One region of the Halomonas garicola genome, then DNA from elsewhere that is predicted to be linked to it. Evidence: predicted binding sites of a transcription regulator. Region 1 holds the regulator's gene; the other holds the start of a gene.
What was found. Region 1 encodes FNR, which switches genes on or off when oxygen is low (the NO sensors DNR and NnrR bind a similar motif). Its sites were predicted from a motif close to TTGATNTANATCAA; they were not measured.
Positions count from the first base shown of each region.

Region 1 (8,417 bases):
CGCTCGCCGAAAACCTCTCCGCCGAGCGCGCCCGGGCGCTCGCCGCCGCGCTTGAAGCCCGCTCGGAGCATCCCATCGCCCGGGCGTTTGCGCCCTACCGCGAGGCCACGCTCAGCGCCCACGATATCGCTAGCGTCACCGGCCAGGGGCTCGAAGGCCGGATTGACGGCCAACGCTGGCGGCTGGGCAAACCCGCCTTTGCCACCGCCGGCCAGACCCCGCCTGGCACGCCGGACAACGGCCAGTGGCTGCTGCTCAGCGAAGACGGCGCCCCCCGGGCCTGGTTCCGGCTCCACGACGCCGTGCGGGAAGACGCCGCCGAGACCGTTGCCGCGCTGAAAGCCCGGGGGCTTGAGGTCGAGCTGCTCTCCGGCGACACCCCCGCCGCGGTGGGCGAGCTTGCCGCGGCGCTTGGCATTGCCACCTGGCACGCCGGGCAAAGCCCGGAAAACAAACTCGAGCGCATCCAGGCGCTGCAGGCCGAGGGCGAAACCGTGGCCATGGTGGGCGACGGCATCAATGACGTACCGGTGCTTGCCGGCGCCGACGTTGCCATTGCCATGAACAGCGCCACCGACCTTGCCCGCACCCGGGCCGATGCAGTACTGCTCAGCCCCCGGCTTGTACGCATTGCCGAGGCGGTTGAAATCTCCCGAGCCACCAGGCGTATCATGCGTCAGAATATGGTCTGGTCGGTGTGCTACAACGCCGCGGCGCTGCCGCTCGCCGCCATCGGCGTGGTACCGCCCTGGCTTGCCGCCATCGGCATGTCGGCAAGCTCGCTTGTTGTGGTGGGCAACGCCCTGCGCCTGACGCGCTGGAAAACCCGGCCGGCGCCCCACGTCTCTTCTCCGTCACCGGTGGCCGCATGAAAATTCTTTATCTGCTGATTCCCATCTCGCTGCTGTTTTTGAGCATCGCCGTCTGGGCATTTTTCTGGGCGGTGAAAAACAACCAGTTTGACGACCTGGAAGGACCGGCGTATCGCATTCTCTTTGACGAGGACGAAAACGACCTGACGCCGGAAGAGCGCGAGCGCCGCCGGCACAACGCCGAGGCCGCACGCGAGCGGCAAAAGCAGCGCAAGGAGGACGACCGCAATGAATCCCACGGGCCTTGATCTGCCGCCGGTGCTGGCGGCCTTTGTCTTCGGCTTGATGGGCGGGGCCCACTGCATCGGCATGTGCGGCGGCATCATGAGCGCGCTGACCTTTGCCGTTCCGCCCAGCATGCGCCACCCGGCCAGGCTTTCCGGGCTTTTGCTGAGCTACAACCTGGGCCGTATTTCCAGCTACATGATCGCCGGCGCGCTGGTGGCAACGCTTGGCACGGTGTTCTCCGTTACCCCGGCGGCGCGCCTGGCGCTGCAGGTATTCGCCGCGGTGATGCTGATTTTGATGGCGCTGTACATCGCCAACTGGTGGAAAGGGCTTTTAAAGGTCGAGGCCGTAGGCCGGCGCTTCTGGCGCTACATCGAACCTTTCGGTCGGCGGCTGATGCCGGTGGTCAAGCTGCCCCAGGCGTTTGCCCTGGGCGCGGTCTGGGGCTGGCTACCCTGCGGGCTGGTCTATTCCATGCTCGCCTGGAGCCTGGCCATGGCCGACCCGGGGCGCGGGGCGTTGCTCATGGGCGCCTTTGGCCTGGGCACGCTGCCGGCGCTGTTGGCGACCGGCTTTGCCGCCCGCCAGTTAAGCGCCTTGATTCGCCACCCGGCCACCCGCACCGTCGCCGCTCTGCTGATTATCGGCTTTGCCCTGTGGCAGCTGTGGTCGACGTACCAGATGGCCACCGTGGCGGAAATGTCCGGCGCTTAATTGATATAGCTCAACTCCTGCCCTCGGGCCCGGCGCTAGGATGGCAGCATCATCCTTGCGTTCTTCCCACCGGAGTTGTCTGCCATGGCCAGCGCTGCCCCTTTGTTTTTCGATGCCGCAGCGCTGACTGCTGCCCGCCAGGACGCCCTGCGCCGCCACCACGGCGCCGGCGGCCCGCGCTATCACCAGTACCCCAACGCCGGGGCGTTTCACGACGCCTTCGGCGGCGACGACCTCTGCCGGGCGCTTGAGCGCAGCAACGCCGGCGGCCGCGGGCTTTCGCTTTACGTGCACGTACCCTTTTGCCGCCAAAGCTGCGGCTACTGCACCTGCCCGCGCATCATCACCCGCGACACCTCCCGGGCCGAGCCCTATCTGTCGCGGCTGGATCGGGAAATGGTGCTTACCGCCCGCCATCTGGACCGCACGCGCCCGGTGGAGCAGCTTTACTGGGGCGGCGGCACGCCGACGTTTCTCTCCCTTTCCCAGATGAGCGACCTCTTTGACCGCCTTGACGCCCGCTTCGGTCTGTCGTCATCCTCGGAGCGCGACTACGCCATTGAAATCGATCCCCGCGAAGCCGACGTCTTCACCCTGCGCCACCTGCAGGTGCTGGGTTTCAACCGGCTGAGCCTGGAGGTGCTGGACTTCAACCCCGAGGTGCAGCAGGCCATCCGCCGCGAGCAGCCGCGGATCATGACCGAAACGCTGATGGAAGAAGCCCACCGGCTGGGCTTTCGCTCGCTGAACCTGGACATCGGCTACGGCCTGCCCCGTCAGACCCGAGACAGCTTCGCCGCCACCCTGGCCGACGTCATCGAGCTGAACCCGGCGCGCATCACCCTCCAGGACTATGTTCACAAGGACTATGCTTATCGCCCCCGGCGGGGGCCGCGCCAGCAGCGCATCGACAGCGCCCAACTGCCCGCCGCGGCGGACCGCCTGGCCATGCTGCAGCTGGCCGCCGAGCAGCTCGGCCGAGCAGGCTATGTGCACATCGGCATGGATCACTTTGCCCGGCCAAACGACAGCCTCGCCGTGGCCGCACGGCAGCAGACCCTGGGGCGCAACCTCCAGGGCTATACCACTCACGGCCACTGCGACCTGCTGGGGCTTGGCGTATCGGCCGCCTCGCGTATCGACGACGCCTACGCGCAGAACCCCGCCCGGCTCGGCGATTACGCCAGCGCCCTGGACGACGGCCGCCTGGCTACCGCGCGCGGCCTGCGCCTTGAGCGCGATGACGACATTCGCCGCGCCGCCATCGAGCGGCTGATGTGCGACGCCCAACTGGACCTTGCCGCCCTGGGCCGGCGTTTCGGGATTGACGCGCCGCGCTATTTTGCCGCGGCGCTGGCTCGGCTGGACGACGCCCACCACGACGGGCTAGTCGAGCGAAACGGCGATATCCTGAGCGCTACGCCCGACGGACGGCTGGTGCTCCACCGGCTGGCCCGAGCGTTCGACGCGCACCGCTAGCGGCAAAGCGTCACCGGCGGCTTGTGGGTTACCCGCGCTTGCTTCCATAATAGCGCCGTGACCTACTTCACGGAGGACTGCATGCCGGAACCACTCAGCCGTCGGCGCCCCCTGCTCCACGAAACCCGCTGCCAGACCTGCAGCTTAAGCTCGCTGTGCCTGCCGCTTGCCCTCGAGCTTGACGACATGAGTCAGTTCGACGCCATCATTCGGCGGCGCGCGCCGCTGAAAAAGGGCGAGCCGCTGTTTCGCCAGGGCGATACCTTCACCAGCGTCTTTGCCGTTCGCTCGGGCAGCCTCAAGCAGGTTGCCATCGAAGGCGGCGGCAACGACCAGCTCACCAACTTCTACCTGCCAAGCGAACTGGTCGGGCTCGACGGCATCGACGAGTCAAGCTACCCGGGCAGCGCCATCGCCCTGGAGACCACTACCGTCTGCGAGATCCCCTTCGACCGCCTCGATCTGCTCTCGGAAGAGCTGCCGGAGCTGCGCCTTCAGCTATATCGCAGCATGAGCAAGGAGCTGCGCGACGATCGCCGCATGATGCGCCTTTTGTCGCGCAAGACCGCCGACCAGCGCATGGCCAGCTTTCTGATCACGCTGTCCGATCGTTTCCGCCGCCGGGGCTACTCGCCCTACAGCTTTCGACTCTCCATGGCCCGGGCGGACATCGGCAACTACCTGGGCCTCGCGGTGGAAACCGTCAGCCGCATTCTGAGCCGCTTCCAAACCCAGGAGCTGGTGGCCGTCTCCGGCCGCGAGGTGAACATTCTGGGAATGCAGCGCCTGCTGGCGCTGGCCGAAGAAGAGGCCCAGGAAGCCGCCAGCTCCTGAGGGCCGCCGTCAGCCGACGTTGACGGCCTGGATGCGCCCGGCCAGCGCTTCGGCCTGGCTGGCTTCCAGCCGTTCGAAGTCAAACAGCTCGCGGTCGGCAAGCTGGGACGGGGCGACGTTGGTCACCGCCTTGAACATGCTTTCCAGCCGGCCCGGATGGTTTTTATCCCAGTCATTGAGCATCGCCTTGACGTTCTGGCGCTGCATGTTGGGCTGGGAGCCGCACAGGTTGCAGGGGATGATGGGGTATGCCATCTGCCGGGAAAACTCGGCGATATCGGCTTCCTTGCAGTAGGCAAGCGGGCGGATGACGATGTTTTTGGCATCGTCGGAGAGCAGCTTGGGCGGCATCGCCTTCAGGCTGCCGCCAAAGAACATATTGAGAAACAGCGTCTCCAGAATGTCTTCGCGGTGGTGGCCAAGCGCTATCTTGGTGGCGCCGATCTCTTCGGCAAAGCCGTAAAGCGAGCCCCGGCGCAGCCGCGAGCACAGCGCGCAGGTCGACTTGCCCGCGGGGGTTTTCTCCTTGACCACCGAGTAGGTGTCGCGCTCGAGGATGTGGTAGTCCACGCCGAGCCCGTCCAGGTAGTCGGGCAGCACGTGCTCGGGAAAGCCCGGCTGCTTCTGGTCGAGATTGACCGCCACCAGCGAAAAGCGCACCGGCGCGCTGCGCTGCAGGCTGCGCAGCATCTCAAGCATGGTATAGCTGTCCTTGCCGCCGGACAGGCACACCATCACCCTGTCGCCTTCCTCGATCATGCGGTAGTCGATAATGGCGTTGCCGGTCTGGCGGCGCAGGCGTTTTTGCAGCTTGTTGAAGTCGCGCTTGCGGCGCACGTCGTCTGCCGACGGTGCGTCGTCTTCTAAGGCGGCGGAAACGACGGAATCATGGGCTTGCACGGGATCGGGATGCGACATGGGGAATCTGCGCGTGTTGGTGGTAAAAGGGGGCGGCGAGTGACGTCGGACGGCGCCACGACGCGAAATACATGGCCGCTATTGTAGCAACACCCGGCGCCGCCCCACCAACATTGACGGCCGCTTAGGCATATTCCAGGTGGTAGCGGTGCGACAGCCGCTGCTTAAGATCCTTGACGATGTGCAACGCCTCGCGCAAGAGGTCGCGCTCAAGGGACGACAGCGCCTGCACCACCACCCGGTCGCGGCCCTGTCCGCTGGTTTCGTCCTCCGCCAGCTGGCCCTTGAGCCTGAGCTCGCTGAACAGCGACAGCGCCTCGCCAACGTCGTCGGCAAAGCGGCGCTTCAGCCGGCCGTCTGCCACCAGCGCGTCCAGCCGGGCAAAGGTCGAGGTCGCCTTGATGCGCCGCTCAAGCGCCATGGTGCGCACGCCGTGAACGATGGGAAAAATGCCGCCCTTCTTGATGTCGATGCCGTGCTGGGGCTTTTTCAGCGAGCCAAACAGGGTCAACGGCGTCGAGAAGCGCAGCGCCGCCCGGGCAAAGTAGGAGAGCAGCAGCTCGTCGTCGGCGCAATGCGCAAACAGCGTCTCGCGCACGCGCTCGAGCAGCGTGGCGTTGCCAGCCACGGCGTGGGCATCGAGCATGATGGCAAGCTTCATCAGGCTGTCGCCGTCCCGGGCGGCGACCCAGCGCGCAATGCGCGCCTGCCACTCGCTGACGCTGCCCCGCCACTCGGGGTTGGAGACCATGATATGCCCCGGGCACGGCGGGTAGCCAAGCGTCGCCAGGGCGTCGCTGAAGCGCTGCATGGTGTCGTCGGCGCCTGGCCAGTCCAGGTCGTCTTCAAGGATCAGCCCGTTGTCCTGGTCGGTCTTCAAGATCTGCTCGCCGCGGCCTTCGCTGCCCATTACCATCAGGCAGCTCGCGCTTTGATAGCGCGCCTCGACGCAGAACGTCCAGGCCTTGTGGATGATCCGGCCGTTGAGCGCTGCCAGCAGCTCCATGGCAAAGCGCAGCTTGACCCCTTGCGCCATCAGCGCGCTGACCAGCTCCGGCGTGCGCCGGCTGGCCGCGGCCAGCGCCTCCAGGTCGGCGGCCTGCTCTACCTGCAGGCTCACTACGTAGCTGCGGCTGGAAAAATAGCTCAGCACGTCGGTCAGCTCGACCACGCCGACCGGCGCCTCTCCTTCCAGCACCACCACCCGGGACACCTGACGGCGGGTCATCAGCACCAGCGCCTCGAACAGGTATTGCTCAGGCGTTACCGTGATCAGCGCGTAGCGGGCAAGTTCGCCCACCGGGCTCTGCCGCGAGGCGCCGTCCAGCACCATGGCGTTGAGCAGGTCGGTCTTGGTCAGCATGCCGTAGCCGTCTTCCCCCTCGACCAGCAGGCTGTCGACGTGATGACGGTTGAGCTGCGCCACCGCTTCGGCGATATCGGTGCCGGCCGCCAGCCGGCGGGGCGTACGCATGCAGTCGCGCACCTTGGCCAGCATGAAGCCGGCCATGGTCACCCCGCCCTGGGCGCGCTTTTCCGTCAGCCGGCGCGCCTTGCGCGCCAGCGACTGACGAAAATAGGCATCAAACTCGGGGCAGGCGCGGCACAGCTGCTGAAAAAGCACCTTGGGCACCAGGTAGCACACGCACTCCTGCTCGGCGATAAAGCGGTAGCGGCTCTGGCCGTTGATGATGCTGATGGCGCCGAACACGTCGCCGGCGGTATAAAGGCCGATGCGCGCGGTGGCGTCGGGCAGCGTCGGGTCCACCTCGGCAACCTCGCCCCGGTGGATCAGGTAAAGAAACTCGCCGGCCTGCCCGGTATCCAGCAGGATGTCGCCGCGCTCGAAACAGGCGATGTCCATGCCGCGCCGGGCATGCTCGCGCCCCGCCGCGTCGAGCAGGGAAAAAGGCGGCTGGGACAGCTCGACATCAACCATGACACCCCCGGCAACAAGAAAGGCAGATACCGGCAGTATCGTCGCTATGGCGCGCGCCGGCACCTATACCATCGTCATATTCATCAGCGCCGCTTATATCAGCATCACCTCCACCACGACCCACACCACGATCCACACCACGGCCTACACCATGGAGAGTGCCGGGCGATTGATACCTTAGTGTAGAGACCAAAGTCTGGATTTCTTTTTGGCGCTTTTTGCCCACTATAAAAGCACGTTGTGCCGGGCCACCGCCCGTGCGCGACGGCACTTACATACCGTCTCCAACCTTAAACAATCACAAGCGGAGAACTACGCCATGGCAGATGACAACACCAACGCTGCGGCCTATTGGAAAGCCAACGTGCGCACCATCCTTGGCTGCCTGGTCGTCTGGGCCTTTGTCTCGTACGGCTGCGCCATTCTGTTTCGCCCGTTGCTGGCGGGTATCCCCATCGGCGGTACCGACCTGGGCTTCTGGTTTGCCCAGCAGGGCTCGATTTTGACCTTTATCGCGCTGATCTTCTTCTACGCCTGGAAGATGAACCGGCTCGACGCCAAATACAGCCTCGGGGAGTAAGCCAGCATGGATCAGTTCATCATCAACATACTCTTTGTGGGCGCCTCTTTCGCGCTCTACATCGGCATCGCCGTCTGGGCGCGCGCCGGCTCGACCAAGGACTTCTACGTTGCCGGCGGCGGCGTGCACCCCATTACCAACGGCATGGCCACGGCGGCGGACTGGATGTCGGCGGCGTCGTTTATTTCCATGGCAGGGCTGCTGGCCGCCGGCGGCTACGCCAACTCGACCTACCTGATGGGCTGGACCGGCGGCTATGTGCTGCTTGCCATGCTGCTTGCTCCCTACCTGCGCAAGTTCGGCAAATTCACCGTTCCGGCCTTTATCGGCGACCGCTTCTACAGCAACACGGCGCGCCTGATCGCCGTGGTCTGTCTGATCATTGCGTCGACCACCTACGTCATCGGCCAGATGACCGGGGCCGGCGTGGCGTTCTCGCGCTTTCTTGAGGTGTCCAACACCCTGGGCATCTGGATTGCCGCGCTGATCGTGTTCCTCTACGCGGTGTTCGGCGGCATGAAGGGCATCACCTATACCCAGGTAGCCCAGTACGTGGTGCTGATCATCGCCTACACCATTCCGGCGATATTCATCGCCATGCACCTCACCGGCAACCCCATCCCCATGTTCGGCATGTTCAGTACCCATACCGAATCCGGCATGCCGCTTCTGGACAAGCTCGACCAGGTGGTGACTGCGCTGGGGTTCAACGCCTACACCGCCGACGTCGACAACAAGCTCAATATGGTGCTGTTTACGCTGTCGCTGATGGTGGGTACCGCCGGGCTACCCCACGTCATCATTCGCTTTTTCACCGTACCCAAGGTGGCGGACGCGCGCTGGTCGGCGGGCT
Region 1 covers NZ_AP043931.1:2,417,508-2,425,924, forward strand. The annotation lists gene ACZ46Y_RS11655 (heavy metal translocating P-type ATPase) at 1-872, shown strand, start outside; gene ccoS (cbb3-type cytochrome oxidase assembly protein CcoS) at 869-1,120, shown strand; gene ACZ46Y_RS11665 (sulfite exporter TauE/SafE family protein) at 1,101-1,814, shown strand; gene hemN (oxygen-independent coproporphyrinogen III oxidase) at 1,899-3,293, shown strand; gene fnr (fumarate/nitrate reduction transcriptional regulator Fnr) at 3,375-4,127, shown strand; gene ttcA (tRNA 2-thiocytidine(32) synthetase TtcA) at 4,137-5,045, opposite strand; gene ACZ46Y_RS11685 (DUF294 nucleotidyltransferase-like domain-containing protein) at 5,170-6,984, opposite strand; gene ACZ46Y_RS11690 (hypothetical protein) at 6,983-7,165, shown strand; gene ACZ46Y_RS11695 (DUF4212 domain-containing protein) at 7,304-7,564, shown strand; gene ACZ46Y_RS11700 (sodium:solute symporter family protein) at 7,571-8,417, shown strand, end outside.

Region 2 (8,417 bases), 110 kb from region 1:
AATGCCGCCGCGCACGTAGCCCGAGCCCTTGAACGAGTAGTCGCCGCGTCCCATCAGCGCCACGGCGTGCTCGCCGGGCTCAAGCTCGTCCATCAGCGAGGCGTAGCCGCTGTCGCCGAGCAGATTGCGCCCGGCGGTGGGGGCGTTCAGGTAGGTATAAAAAAGCTCGATGAAGGTATTATCCGCGGGCTCCGGCGTATGCATGTAGTCTTCCGCCGGAGTGCCGACGAAGGCCTCGTCGACCTCGCCGTGGGTCAGGTGCAGGCGGCGAACGGTGCCGTCGCCCACCAGGGTCTGCCAGTCGGCCGGGTCATACACGCCGTCAAGCACCTCGGCCGGCGGCATGGCCGAAGGATCGGCAATCAGCCCCCGGTCGGCGGCCACCAGGCGCGCGGAGCGCATGATGGTGTCGCCGGCGACGATCACCGTGACCGTGGCGCCGGAGACGGCGTCAAGCTCGCTGCCGACCTTGAGATGATCGCTAACGTGGGCGCCGATGTGCTTGTCGGCAAAGTTTTCCAGCTTCGACTCGGGGATGCCCACCAGCATGATCGGCTCTTCGTGGCCAAGCACGTCGGTCTGGACGATTTGCCCCTCCGTGTCGATGCCCACCAGCAGATTGATGGGCTTGCCCGAATAGGCGGGAATAGGGGCTACGTCGATAGATTCAAAGGCGTAGCCGAGCAGGGTGTCGTCCTGCATCACGCGGCTGACCGGCCACTGGGAGTCAGCCGGCTCCAGCCGGTTGGCCGAGGGAAACCCCGCCTTGAGTGAAGAGAGTTCGACGGCCTGGCTCGCCGTAGCGATGAGCAGCAGGCCGGCGGCGATAAGCCAGACGCAGGCGGCGCGTAGCCGGCAGACGGGGCGGGGCATGGGGTCCTCCTCGGACTGGGGGCCGGAGACGGCGTTACAGCGTCGGTTCGAGCATGTAGTCCACGGCGGCTTTGACGTCGTCGTCGCTCAGGCTGACCTGGCCGCCTTTGGGCGGCATGGCCTGGAAGCCGTTGATGGCGTGGTCGTACAGGGTGTCGATGCCTTTTTCCTGGCGCGGCGCCCAGGCGTCGGCGTCGCCGCGCTTCGGCGCACCCGCGGCCCCGGTCATGTGGCAGGCTATAGGTGGCTTCGCCGTCGGCCTGGGCGGCGGTGGCGGTGAGGGCAAAGGCCAGGGGAAGCAGCGTTACGGCAAGCAGTTTCATAATGAGTGTTCCTTATGCATCTTTTTGGGGAAAGAGAAACGTTATTGAGGTAGCCGGGTCGGAGGCTGCCCGAGTGCGTGGTCCTAGACTAGAGCGCCTGAATCCGGCGGACGTTGACGTGGATCACTTTTTGCGCCGGCTACTCTCATAAAATACGGCCATTACTCCCAAGGAGGTAGCCCCCGGGCCGCGTGGCATTCGGTCGCATAACGCCTCTGCTCGGACGGGTAGCCCCGGCCCGGCAGAGGCGCTATGTTGGGCGGCATTGACCGCCGCCGTTGCCCGGCGGCGGTACAGATCCGAGAGCGCAAAGACGAAAAGGGCCTTGATGCTATGCAAGACGAGCTGTTGTTTGATCGCGGACTGGTGGAAAAGTACGACCGCCCGGGGCCGCGCTATACGTCCTACCCCACCGCGCCGCAGTTTCACACGGCCTTTGCCGAAGACGACTACCGCGCCGCCGCGGCGCGCAGCAACGCCGCGGACCGTCCCAAGCCGCTGTCGGCCTACGTGCACATCCCCTTCTGCGAAAGCCTTTGCTACTACTGCGCGTGCAACAAGATCATCACCCACAACCGCGAACGGGCGGCGGAGTATCTCGACTGGCTCAAGGATGAAATCCGCCTGCAGGGCGAGCTTTTTGACGAGTCCCGGCGCATGACCCAGCTGCACCTGGGCGGCGGCACGCCGACGTATCTGAGCAACGATCAGCTGGCCGAGCTGATGGCCGCCCTCGATGACGCCTTCCACTTTGCCGCGCCGGAGGAGCGCGAGTTTTCCCTGGAGGTCGATCCGCGCACCGTCACCGCCGAGCAGATTCACGAGCTGCACGCTCTGGGCTTCAACCGCCTGAGCTTCGGCGTGCAGGACTTCGACCCCGACGTTCAGCGCGCGGTCAACCGCGTGCAGAGCGAGGAGCAGGTGGTGGGGCTGATGCAGGCGGCGCGCGATGCCGGGTACGACTCGATCAGCGTGGATCTGATCTACGGCCTGCCGCTGCAGACGGTGGCTAGCTTCGACGCCACCCTGGACAAGATCGTGGCGCTTAAGCCCGATCGCATCGCTACCTACAGCTACGCCCACCTGCCGTCGCTGTTCAAGGCCCAGCGGCTGATCCGCGATGAGGACATGCCGCCGCCGGAGCGCAAGCTCGAGCTTCTCGAGCTGATCATCCAGCGGCTGATCGCGGCGGGCTATGTCTACATCGGCATGGACCACTTTGCCCTGCCCGAAGACGAGCTGGCGCTTGCCCGGGACAACGGCACCCTGCAGCGCAACTTCCAGGGCTATTCCACCCACGCCGACTGCGACCTGATCGGCCTGGGGGTCACCGCCATCGGCAAGGTGGACGACACCTACAGCCAGAACGTCAAGGAAACCGCCCAGTACCAGCACCGCCTGGAAAACGGCCGGCTGCCGGTGATGCGCGGCTACCGGCTGAGCGACGACGACCGCCTGCGCCGGGACGTGATCAGCACCCTGATGTGCCACGGCGAGCTCGACTTTGCCGCCGTGAGCGCCGCCCACGGGATCGATTTCACGCGCTATTTTGCCGACGCCCTGGCATCCCTTGACGAAATGCAGGCCGACGGCCTGGTCGAAGTCGGCGAGCGGCGCCTTGACGTGCTGCCCGCGGGGCAGCTGATGATGCGCAACCTGGCTATGGCCTTCGATGCCTACCTGAACCCTGCCGAGGCGCGCTATTCGCGCACGGTGTAAGGCGACCTAAAGGATTGTTATGTCTGCTCTGCCGTTTTCTCACCTGCCATTCACCGGTGCCGTGCCCGCGCCGTCGCGGCTGATTGCCCTGCTGGACCCCCGGGTGCCCCTGGCGCTCAAGCGCCGGGTGGTCGAGCCGCTGCTCAACCGCACCTTTGCCGAGCCGCTGGCTGAGGGCGAATTCGACGCCCTGGAAGGGCGGCGGGTGACCCTCGAGGTGGCAGACCTGGGCGTGCGCCTGACGCTTGCGCTTGATAACGCGCGCTTTGCCCTGAGCCGGGAAGACGGGGAAGCCACCATCCGCGGCGGCTGGCGGGAGTTTTTATGCCTGGCCACGCGCCGGGAAGACCCGGACGCGATGTTCTTTCAGCGAAGGCTTTTGATCGAAGGCGACACCGAGCTTGGGCTCACGGTAAAAAACCTCCTCGACGGCCGCGAGGAGGGGCTTTCCGAAGGGCGTTTGGGTGCGGTATTGCGTCAGCTGGATGCGTTGGCCGCCCGAGTGTGATCCATGCCCGGGCGGCCGTGCCAGTAGCCGTCGCAGACGTCGGCGTCCACCAGCGCCAGCGGGTCCGGGGCGGCAAGCTCGCCGCGCCTGGCGGCGTCAAATCCGGCTACCACATCAGCCATGCCTTCGGCTCGGGGGCTTAAGCGCGCCACACTCGCGCCCGAGGCGGCGATGGAGGCGGCGTCATAGCGCAAATCCTGGCAGGCGCCGGAGAGCGTCTGGACGCCGTTCAGGGTAAACACTTCTTTCGATTCCTGGGAGCGCAGCGTCATGCCTTCCGGGTGCTTCTGGCAGACGAACTGGCAGCGATCCTTGGGAGTTTGGTAGCGCCGGGCGGTAAAGCAGCGCGACGACCAGGCAAGCGGCAGGTGGCCGTAGGCAAACACTTCGCAGGCGGTATTAACGCCCTGTTCGCGGCAGTCGGCCAAAAGCCGGGTGACGTCCTCCCCGGACATCTCTACCGGGGCGTTGAAGCGCGTCATCCCCGCGCGGGCAAGCACGCCGATGGCCGCGGCGTTATACAGGTTGAGCGCGGCTCCCGCCACAAACTCAAGGCCTGCGCTTGTACACCGCTGCACCGCGCTCTGGTCGTTGGCTTCCACGCTGAATTCGCCGTTGTCGCACAGCTTGCGCAAATCGCGCAGGTCGGCCTCGGATTCGATCAGCGTCTGGCTTGAAAGCACCACCTCCTTGCCGCTTTGGGCAAGCTCGCGGCCTATCCCCAGCCAGTCGTCGAGCTTCATGTCCCGGCGGCGCGAGCACACCGATTCCCCGAGATAGACGATATCCACCGGCCAGTCGGCGGCGTCGCGGTAAAACTGCGCGTAGCGTTCGCGCGTCCAGTAGAACAGCACCGGCCCCAGCGCTAGCCGCAGCGCGTCCGCCTTGGATGATGTATCCGCCATGTTTCCTCCTATTTCCAGCGGCGCTCGTAGGCGCCAAGGGTGGTGGTGGTGCCTTCGGAAACCTCGCCGAGCCCCGCAGTCCACGCAGGGTCTGGGTGAAAGCGCCCGGGGGCGGCCTCCAGCCGGTCGATGGCGGAGCGCCAGATGCCGGCGACTTTGGACACGTAGGCGGGGCTTCTTTGGCGGCCTTCGATCTTCACCGCGCTGATATTCAGTTCGGCAAGCTCGGGCAAAAGCTCCAGGGTATTCAGGCTGGTGGGCTCTTCGATGGCGTGATAGGTCTCGCCTTCGACCTCGAAGCGGCCCTTGCACAGGGTGGGGTAGCCGGCGTTTTCGCCCGCGCCGTAGCGGTCGATGAGCACGCCGTTTAGCCGCGACTCGAGCCCTGAGTCGGTTTCTTCCCAGCGCACGTGGGCCGCCGGCGAGCACACGCCCCGGGTATTGGGCGACTCGCCGGTAAGATACGACGACAGATAGCAGCGCCCCTCGGCCATGATGCACAGGCTGCCAAAGGCAAAGACCTCGAGCTCTACCGGCGACTGCCCGGCCAGGTCGCGCACCTGGGTCATCGACAGCACCCGGGGCAGCACCGCGCGGCGGATGCCGAACTGCTCGTGGTAGAACCTGAGCGCCTCATGGCTCGTCGCCGAGCCCTGGACGGAAAGATGGCGGGAAAGGTCGGGGTAGCGCTTGGCGGCGTAGTCGAGCAGGCCCATGTCGGCGAGAATCAGCGCGTCCACGCCGAGCTCGGCAGCGTCGTCCACCGCGCGGGTCCACATGGCAAAGCTCTCGGGCTGGGGGTAGGTGTTGATCGCGCAGAATACCCGCTTGCCCCGGGCGTGGGCGTAGTCGATGCCTTCCCGTGCGCGCTTGTCGGTAAAGTTGAGTCCGGCAAACTGGCGGGCGTTGGTGGTGTTTTGAAAACCGAAATAGACGGCGTCGGCACCTTCGTCTACGGCGCGCTTGAGCGCGGGCAGATTGCCGGCCGGGCAGACAAGCTCCATGTTAAGCCTCCCGTGATAGGTAAGGCCGTCATGGTAAGGCGAAGCCGAGAGGTCGCAGTTGACCTGGATCATGGTGCGACCCCTGGCTTGCGGCTTGCCGGTGCGATCAACCCCCGGAAAGAAGCCGGGTTCTACAAAGCCGGCGTCAGGCCGCTTTCTTGTTGGCCCGCATCCAGTTGATCAGCCCGCCGGCGAGCAGCACCTCGACCTGGCGGCTGCTCAGGCCGTGCTTCAGGGCTATCTCGCCGCTTGCGCCTCTGGCCTTGAGCGTATCGCCCTGCTTCAAGGCCTCGTGCAGGCCTTCGAAACTCAACGTCTGGTCGGCTTCCAGCTTGGCGTAATCGTCGTCGCTAACGAAGGTCAGCGGCAGGACGCCGAAGTTGATCAGGTTCTGCCAGTGAATGCGCGCGAAGCTCTTGGCGATCACGATGCGCAGCCCCAGGTAGCGCGGGGCGATGGCGGCGTGTTCCCGGCTAGAGCCCTGGCCGTAGTTGTCGCCGGCGACGATGATATGGTCGCCTTTTGCCTTGGCCTGCTCGACGTAGTTCTCATCGACGCCGCGCAGGGAGAATTCCGCGATCTTGGGGATATTGCTGCGATAGGGCAGCACCTCGCTGCCCGCGGGCATGATCTCGTCCGTGGAGACGTTATCCCCGGCCTTGACCAGGAGGGGCAGTTCGGCGCTGTCTTCGATGGGCTCGAATTCCGGCAGCGACTCGATGTTGGGGCCCTTGATCAGCTCGATCTTCCGGGCCTTCTCCTCCTTCAGGGGCGCAAATAGGTTCTGGGTGTTGATGATCGGCGATTCGGGCTCCTCGATAGAGGGATAGTCAAAATCCAGGTCCCGCGGGTCGGTGATCTCGCCGCGCAGCGCCGAGGCGGTGGCGGTTTCCGGGCTGCACAGGAAAACGCTATCTTCCCGGGTGCCGGAGCGGCCGGGGAAGTTGCGCGGCGTGGTGCGCAGGCTGTTGGTGTCGTTGGCCGGCGCCTGGCCCATGCCGATACAGCCGTTGCAGCCGGCCTGATGCAGCCGCGCCCCGGCAGCCAGCAGGTTCGCCACGTGGCCGTCGCGCACCAGAGTCTCGAGGATCGAACGCGAGGTGGGGTTGATATCAAGGGAAATCCAATCGTGGATTTGGCGCCCTTCGACCATGGCCGCAGCGATGGCCAGATCTCGATAGCCCGGATTGGCGGAGGAGCCGATGTAGGCCTGGGAAAGCGGCTCCCCGGCGACCTCGCTTACCGGCACTACGTTGCCGGGGCTCGAGGGCTTGGCGATCAGCGGCTTGACCGTGGACAGATCAATGGTCTCGTGGACGTCGTATTCAGCGCCCGGGTCCGCCTTGAGCTCCTGCCAGTCGTCCTCGCGGCCTACCGACGTCAGAAAGCGCTTCACCGCCTCGTCGGAGGGAAAGACGCTGGTAGTGGCGCCGAGCTCTGCGCCCATGTTGGCGATCACGTGGCGGTCCATGGCGGACAGCGTCTCAAGGCCCGGGCCGTAGTATTCGATGATGCGCCCGCTGCCGCCGTCGACCCCGTGACGGCGCAGCATCTCCAGAATGACGTCCTTGGCGCTGACCCAGTCGTTGAGCTTGCCGGTCAGCTTGACTCCCCAGATTTCCGGCATCTTGAGATGGAAGGGCTCCCCGGCCATGGCCATGGCCACGTCGATGCCGCCGGCGCCGATGGCCAGCATGCCCATGGAGCCTGCTGCCGGGGTATGGCTGTCCGAGCCCAGCAGGGTCTTGCCGGGCTTGCCGAAATGCTGCTGGTGGGTGGGGTGGCTGACGCCGTTGCCGGCCCGGGAGAACCACACCCCGAGCCTGGCGGCGGAGCTCTGCAGGAAGAAATGATCGTCGGGGTTCTTGTTGTCGCCCTGGATCAGGTTGTGATCCACGTACTGGGCGGAAAGCTCGGTCTTGACCCGATCAAGGCCCATGGCCTCCAGCTCCAGCATCACCATGGTGCCGGTGGCGTCCTGGGTGAGGGTCTGGTCGATGGCGATGGCGATCGGCTCTGTGGCGTTCATTTCGCCTTCCACCAGGTGGGCCTCGATCAGCTTCTGGGCAACGTTTTTGGCCGTGCTGTTTTTAGACATGAGGGCTCCTTGCTGCGTTGTTCTGTCGAAACTCCTCGACTCAGTGTAGCCCCTTGGCGGCCGCCCCGTCTTGGCCGGTGTCCTGGTCGGATAGTTGCATGGGCCCTCGATCAGGCAGCGGTCGCGGCGCCCACGCAGGCACAGCGACCGTGCAGGATCAACGGCGGATCAGAAGATCGACTCGGCGGTGCCGGAGCCTTCGGAGCCGCTGACTCTTTCCAGCTCGCGGCTGACGCGCCGCGGCTGATAGCTGGGCAGGTGCTCCTCGTCGAAAAGCTCGCTGATGCCCCCGGACTCGTCGTCGCGCATGCGCAGCCCGGTATCCGGGTCGACCCGCATGCTGACGACGGTTTCCGGCTGCTCCGGCCAGGCTTCGGGGGTGCCCTCAAGGGCGCCGCCCATGAAGTCCTTCCAGATCGGCAGGGCCGCCTGGGAGCCGTATTCGGCGATGGTCTGGTTGCTGTCCTTGCCCACCCAGACGGCGGTGGCGATATTGCCGTTGAAGCCGGCAAACCAGGCGTCCCGGAGGGCGTTGGTGGAGCCGGTCTTGCCCACGATGTCGTCGCGCTCAAGGGTCAGCGCGGCGCGCCCGGTGCCGTGTTCGATGACGTCGCGGAGCATGTCGCGGAGAATGTAGACGGCTTCCTTGTCGGCGATGCGCTGGGCTATGCGGTAGCTATCGCCGTCGATCTCCACGGTCTCTTGCCCCTCGGCGCAGTCGCGACAGGCCGCCGTGGGGTCGGCCTTGTAGACCTCGGTGGCGCTGTCCTCCTCGCCGCGCTCGATGCGCTTGATGTACCAGGGCGACACCTTGAAGCCGCCGTTGGCGAGGATGGCGTAGGCGTTGGTCATCTCCAGGGGCGTCAGGCTGGCGCTGCCCAGCGCCAGCGACAGCCCCCGGGGCAGGTGATCGGGGTTGAAGCCGAAGCGCTCGAGGAAGTTGATGGTATAGCCAAGCCCCATACTTTGCAGGATGCGGATGGTGAC
Region 2 covers NZ_AP043931.1:2,304,241-2,312,657, reverse strand. The annotation lists gene nosR (transcriptional regulator NosR) at 1-873, opposite strand, end outside; gene ACZ46Y_RS11120 (c-type cytochrome) at 908-1,102, opposite strand; gene hemN (oxygen-independent coproporphyrinogen III oxidase) at 1,530-2,915, shown strand; gene ubiT (ubiquinone anaerobic biosynthesis accessory factor UbiT) at 2,935-3,423, shown strand; gene ACZ46Y_RS11105 (U32 family peptidase) at 3,393-4,328, opposite strand; gene ubiU (ubiquinone anaerobic biosynthesis protein UbiU) at 4,337-5,332, opposite strand; gene ACZ46Y_RS11095 (aconitate hydratase) at 5,478-7,430, opposite strand; gene ACZ46Y_RS11090 (penicillin-binding protein 1A) at 7,599-8,417, opposite strand, start outside.
Region 2: a site for FNR is predicted at 1,310-1,323, ahead of hemN (oxygen-independent coproporphyrinogen III oxidase). Genes of this name have one in related genera too.